Azoarcus sp. KH32C: one gene and its partner. The protein of the gene in region 2 binds, or shares a complex with, the protein of the main gene of each other region. Links are inferred from orthologs where the notes say so. Each region holds a gene or a part of one and is shown on either strand. Other genes may lie near its edges. The genes, in order: ybiB and cgtA.

Region 1 (3,178 bases), 3.2 Mb from region 2 along the record:
GCTCATCCGTTCGAGGAGCTTCAGCATCGCGATCGAGTCGTTCTCGCCGAGGCCGCTACCGACCATCGCGTTGAGCATCTGCGCGGTCGCGGCCGACGTCGGCAGCGCGAGGCCGAGGCGGTGCGCCTCTTCCATCACGATGCGCAGGTCCTTCTGGTGCATCCAGGCCTTGAAGCCGGGCTTGAAGTTGCGGTCGAGCATGCGTTGGCCGTGGTTTTCGAGCACGCGCGAATAGGCGAAGCCGCCGAGCAGCGCCTCGCGCACCTTCGCGGCATCGACGCCGCTCTTCTTCGCGAAGTTCATCGCCTCGGCCACCGCCGCGACCCCGACCCCGGTGAGGATCTGGTTGCACGCCTTCGCGACCTGGCCGGCCCCGCTCGCGCCGATCAGCGACACGGTCTTGCCCATCGCCTCGAATGCGGGCTTCACGCGCTCGAAGGCCGCGGCGTCGCCGCCGACCATGATGGTGAGGTTCGCATTGATCGCGCCGATCTCGCCGCCCGACACCGGCGCATCGAGCATCTCGATGCCGCGCGCCTTGAGCTTCGCGGCGATCGCCTGTGCGGCGGCCGGTGCGATCGTGCTCATGTCGACGAAGATCAGGCCGGGACGCGCCCCTTCGGCGAGGCCCTTCGGTCCGAGCGCGACCTGCTCGACGTCGGGCGCATCGGCGACCATGCTGATGACAACCTCCACGCGCGAGGCGAGCTCGGCGGCGCTCGCGCAGTCGCCGGCGCCCGCATCGAGCAGCGGCTGCATCGATTCGCGCCGGCGGCTCCATACATGCACCTTGTGCCCCGCTTTCATGAGGTTCAGCGCCATGGGGCGCCCCATCAGGCCGAGTCCGATGAATCCGACTTCCATTCTTGCAATCTCCTGTGGCTGGAACATGCATGGCGACGCATAATCGCGCCATGACCTACGCCCCCATCATCAAGGAAATCGGGCGCGGCGCCAAGGGCGCGCGCGACGTGGACGCCTCGCACGCGGAACAGCTTTTCGGCGACATGCTGGATGGCAAGGTGCCGGACCTGGAGCTCGGCGCCATCGTCATCGCGTTGCGCATCAAGAGCGAATCGCGCGACGAACTGCTCGGCTTCAAGCGCGCGATGGACGCCCGCTGCCCGCAGGTCGCGGTGCCGCCGGGGCCGCGTTGCGTGATCCTGCCGACCTACAACGGCGCCCGCCGCCAGGCGAACCTGATGCCGCTCGTCGCGCTGCTGCTCGCGCGCGAAGGCGTGCCGGTGCTGATCCAGGGGCGGCATGACTTCGAATCGCGCGTGAGCCCCTTCGAACTGCTCGCGGCGCTCGACATCCATCCGGCGCTCGGTGTCGGCGAAGCGCATCGCGAACTGACGGAAAAGCGCGTCGCCTGCCTGCGCCTCGATGAGCTGCTGCCTGGGCTGGACCGCCTGCTGAGCCTGCGCCTGCGGATGGGCGTGCGCGGCAGCGGGCATACGATGGCGAAGCTGGTCGATCCCTGCGTCGGGCGCAGCGTGCGGGTCGTCGCGGTGACGCACCCGGAGTACCTCGAACGCATGCACGAATTCCTCGTCGCGGACGGCGGCCGCGCGATGCTGATGCGCGGCACCGAGGGCGAGGCCTACGCGAATCCGCGCCGGCGTCCGGCGATTCAGGTGTTCCGGGAGGGCGTCGCGGACATCGCCTGGCCGGCGGAGGAAGGCGGCGCGCCGCCGCTGGAAGGATTGCCCGATGCGCCGGCGGTCGCCGAGAACGCGGCACTGATCCGCGCGATGCTCGCGGGCGACGTCGCCATACCGCAACCGATTCTGGACCAGGTCGCAACGCTCGTGCAGCTTGCGATGGAGTCTTGAAAGAAGAAACCTGCCGTCGGCATCCCGGCAGGAGAGGCTTCAACCACGGATGGATGTGGAGTGTTGGGGAGAATACTCTCCCGTAGTTGAAGCCTCTCCTGCCGGGACGACGCCGTGTCAGGAAGCGCTCGGAGCGAAACGTCCGTCGCGATAGTCCGCGACGGCCTGCAAAAGTTCCTCTTGCGTGTTCATTACGAAGGGGCCGTACTGGGCGATCGGCTCGCCGAGCGGACGGCCGGCAATCAGCAGCACGCGCGACGGCGCGGCGCCCCCTTCGATCACAACGCCGTCGGCGTCCGCCGCGTTGACCAGAATTGCCATGCGCTTTTCCGGCACGGTCTTGCCGGAAATCGACACCTCGCCGCGATACACATACGCAAAGGCGTTGTGCCCCGGGGGGATCGCCTGCGTGAAATTCGCGCCCGCAGGCAGGTGGATGTCGAGATACAGCGGTGCCGTCGCGTCGCGCGTCACCGCGCCGACGACGCCATGGCTGAGGCCTGCGATCACGGAGACCTCGACCCCGGTTTCCGTTCGAAAATCCGGCAGATCTGCTGCCGCAAAGTCGCGATACCACGGCGCGCACATCTTGTCCCGCCCCGGCAGGTTCAGCCACAGCTGAAAGCCTTCCATCACACCATCTTCCTGCTCGGGCATCTCCGAATGGATCAGGCCGCGCCCGGCGGTCATCCACTGCACGCCGCCGTTCTCGAGCAGGCCTTCGTGGCCGGCGTTGTCGCGATGGCGCATGCGGCCGGCGATCATGTAGGTGACGGTCTCGAAGCCGCGGTGCGGATGATCGGGAAAGCCCGCGAGATAGTCGCCCGGATTGTCGCTGCGGAAGGCATCGAGCATCAGGAAGGGGTCGAGCCGGCGCTGCAGCGGCTGGGTCAGCACGCGCGTGAGCTTGACGCCGGCACCGTCGGAGGTGGCCTGCCCGGCCACCAGACACTCGACGGCGCGCGGCTTCGCGACGCGTTCGGGCTGCTGGGTGTGGGACTTTTCGGACATGAGACCTTCCTCCATCGGTGGGTTATGCAGCTTCGATCAGGCGAACGCGGCCTCGATATCGCGTTGAGCTTCGGCGAAGGCCTGTTGTTCCGCTTCGGGGCCCATCGCCAGGCCTTCGGCGAAGGCGAAGCGCACGTCGGTCATGCCGAGGAAGCCGAGCACGGCCTTCAGATACGGGACTTGCGAGTCGAGCGGGCTGTTGCGGTAACGGCCGCCGCGGGTCAGCGCGACATACACCGTCTTGCCCTTCAGCAGGCCTTCGGGCCCGTTCGCGGTGTATTGGAAAGTGACCTTCGCACGGGCGATCGCATCGATCCAGTTCTTCAGTTGCG
Region 2 (3,214 bases):
GTTGCAGGAATTCATGGCGGTAGACGTAGACCGGGCACAGCCCGGCTGCCGCCTATCGTAACACCATGTTATCGCGATGGATCAGTTCCGGTTCGTCGATGTAGCCGAGGAGCTTCTCGATTTCGGCGCTGGGCTTGCGCGCCACACGGCGGCATTCGGTGCTGCTGTAGTTGACGAGCCCGCGTCCGATCTCGTCGCCAGCCGTCGTGCGGCAGGCGACGGCGGAGCCGCGTTCGAAGTCTCCGCGCACTTCGATCACTCCGACCGGGAGCAGGCTGCGGCCGCTGCGCAGGGCCGTGACCGCACCATCGTCGATGACGAGGTCGCCCGCGAGCTGCAGATGGTCGGCGAGCCACTGCTTGCGCGCCTGCAGCGGAGAGCTGGTCGCGTAGAGCAGGGTGCCGAGCGATTCGCCCTGGCCGAGGCGGACGATGGCGTCGGCCTCGTGGCCGCTCGCGATGCAGGTGTGGGCGCCGCTGCGAGCCGCGCGTTGGGCCGCACGGATCTTGGTGATCATCCCGCCCTTGCTGATGCCGGTCCCGGCCCCGCCCGCCATCGCCTCGTAGGTGCGATCTTCGGCACGGCCTTCCGAGACCAGCGTCGCGCTCGGATCCCGACGCGGATCCGCGGTGAAGAGGCCCTTCTGGTCGGTCAGGATGATCAGTGCCTCGGCTTCGATCAGGTTCGCGACGAGCGCGCCGAGCGTGTCGTTGTCGCCGAACTTGATCTCGTCGGTGACGATCGTGTCGTTCTCGTTGATGATCGGCACGACCCCGAGTTCGAGCAGCGTGGTCAGCGTCGAGCGGGCATTGAGATAACGCTTGCGGTCCGACAGGTCGTCGTGCGTGAGCAGAATCTGCGCGGTATGCAGCCCGTGGCGCGAGAAGGCTTCCTCGTAGGCTTCGACGAGGCCCATCTGCCCGACCGCCGCGGCTGCCTGCAGCTTGTGCATCTCGTGCGGGCGTTTGGCCCATCCGAGGCGCTGGATGCCGGCGGCGATCGCGCCCGAGGAGACGAGTACCACCTGCTTGCCCGACTCGCGCATCACGGCGATCTGCCGCGCCCAGTCGGCCATTGCCGCCTTGTCCAGGCCGGCACCGTTGTTGGTGACGAGGGCGCTGCCGACCTTGACCACCAGGCGGCGTGCGTTGCGGATCTTGTTTCTCATGATCTGGGACGGCAAGCGTGGGCTATCGGGGAAGGGGAACGGCGCAAGGCCGTGGAGTTGCTCAGGATTGGGCGGTCGGCTCGTCTTCGCCGTCTTCGACGTCGTCGTCCTCGGCGAGGGCGGCTTCCAGGCGGGCCTTGTAAGCGGCTTCGGCGCGCGCGTCGGCTTCCGCGGCGAGACGGGCTTCCTCGGCCGCAAGCGCAGCACGTTCGATTTCTGCCTGGGCGCGATCGGCGTCGAGGAAATCCTGCAGCGCGAAGACGAGGCCCTTGGTGCCGTCGCCGGTCAGCGCTGAGATTTCGAAGTGGCGCTCGACCGGGCCGTAGGCTTCCAAGAAGGCCGCGACGCGCTCGGCCCGCTCGTCGTCCGGAATCAGGTCGAGCTTGTTGAGCGCGAGCCAGCGCGGCTTGCGGTACAGCGATTCGTCGTACTTGCGCAATTCCTCGACGATGGCCTTGGCGTCATGGACCGGATCGGCTTCGGGGTCGAAGGGGGCGAGGTCGACCAGGTGCAAGAGCACGCGCGTGCGCTGCAGGTGGCGCAGGAAGCGGTGGCCCAGGCCGTGGCCTTCTGCGGCACCCTCGATCAGTCCGGGAATGTCGGCGATCACGAAGCTGCGGTTCTCGTCGGTGCGCACGACACCGAGGTTCGGCGCGAGCGTCGTGAACGGGTAGTCGGCGACTTTCGGCCGCGCAGCGGAGACGGCGCGGATGAAGGTCGATTTGCCCGCGTTCGGCATGCCGAGCAGGCCGACGTCGGCGAGTACCTTCAGTTCGAGCTTGAACATGCGGCGTTCGCCCGGCTCGCCCATGGTGCGCTTGCGGGGCGCGCGATTGACGCTCGACTTGAAATGCAGGTTGCCGAGCCCACCCTTGCCGCCACGCGCGATCATGACGCGCTTGCCGTCGACATCCAGGTCGGCGACGAATTCGCCCGTTTCGAAGTCGGAAATGACGGTGCCGACGGGCATGCGCAGGACGATGTCTTCGCCGCCCTTGCCGTAGCAGTCGTTTGTGCCGCCGTTCTCGCCGCGGTCGGCGCGGTGCATTCGGGTGTAGCGGTAGTCGATCAGCGTGTTCAGGTTGCGGTCGGCCTGCGCAAAGATGCTGCCGCCGCGTCCGCCGTCGCCGCCGTTGGGGCCGCCGCGTGGCACGAACTTTTCGCGCCGGAACGACGCCGAGCCGTTGCCGCCGTCGCCGGCCATCACCTCGATACGCGCTTCGTCAATGAACTTCATGTTTGGGGTGCCCGTGGCAAACCTGTGCAAAAACAAAAAAGCCCTACCGCAAGGATAGGGCTTTTCGAACCTCGACGCCGGAAATCAGGCGGCTTCGGGTACGATCACGACGGTGCGGCGACGCTGGGCGCCCTTCACGGTGAATTGGACGACGCCGTCCTTCAGCGCGAACAGCGTGTGGTCCTTGCCGATGCCGACGTTTTCGCCCGGGTGGTATTCGGTGCCGCGCTGGCGAACGATGATGTTGCCGGCGAGCACGAACTGGCCGCCGTAGCGCTTGACGCCAAGTCGTTTCGATTCTGAGTCGCGGCCGTTACGGGAACTACCGCCAGCTTTTTTGTGTGCCATGACGAATTACCTCCTTGGCAAATTAGGCCGAGATCGCTTCGATGCGAAGCTCGGTGTAGTTCTGGCGATGGCCTTGGTGCTTCTGGTAGTGCTTACGGCGGCGCATCTTGAAAATCTTGACCTTGTCGTGACGGCCGTGGGAAACCACGGTTGCCTTGACAGCGGCGCCGGAAACCACCGGGGTGCCGATCTTGACCGACTCGCCCTCGCCGACCATGAGAACCTGGTCGATGGTGATTTCGGAGCCCACGTCTGCCGGTATCTGTTCTACCTTGATCTTTTCGCCGGCTGCGACGCGATACTGCTTGCCGCCGGTTTTTATCACCGCGTACATGGTGTTGCTCCAATTGATGGTTTTGTTGCGAAGAATCGCCCACTTTACAGCACCGGCGCCAGAATCGTCAAGAAAATCAGCGCTTAGGCGCGTCTTGCGGGTCGCGTCGAAAAAAAATCCCCAGCGA

What was found.
Region 1: the proteins of cgtA (region 2) and ybiB are in contact, whole or in part, in a crystal structure (PDB 8BFT), measured with the Escherichia coli proteins. The link is inferred for Azoarcus sp. KH32C from one-to-one orthologs.

The regions. Positions count from the first base shown.
Region 1 is NC_020516.1:4,361,279-4,364,456, forward strand. The notes cover bases 14-2,874. They hold ybiB (DNA-binding protein YbiB), read left to right. Parts: upstream 14-914; coding sequence 915-1,835; downstream 1,836-2,874. Other genes in these bases: AZKH_RS19490 (2-hydroxy-3-oxopropionate reductase), read right to left, coding at 14-864; AZKH_RS19500 (pirin family protein), read right to left, coding at 1,953-2,846. Also shown: more of AZKH_RS19490, read right to left, coding at 1-13; AZKH_RS19505 (FMN-dependent NADH-azoreductase), read right to left, coding at 2,883-3,178.
Region 2 is NC_020516.1:1,207,797-1,211,010, forward strand. The notes cover bases 318-3,214. They hold cgtA (Obg family GTPase CgtA), read right to left. Parts: upstream 2,406-3,214; coding sequence 1,230-2,405; downstream 318-1,229. Other genes in these bases: proB (glutamate 5-kinase), read right to left, coding at 318-1,168; rpmA (50S ribosomal protein L27), read right to left, coding at 2,490-2,753; rplU (50S ribosomal protein L21), read right to left, coding at 2,776-3,087. Outside these bases: AZKH_RS05470 (HDOD domain-containing protein), read right to left, coding at 1-15; more of proB, read right to left, coding at 53-317. UniProt on the Escherichia coli protein: An essential GTPase which binds GTP, GDP and possibly (p)ppGpp with moderate affinity, with high nucleotide exchange rates and a fairly low GTP hydrolysis rate.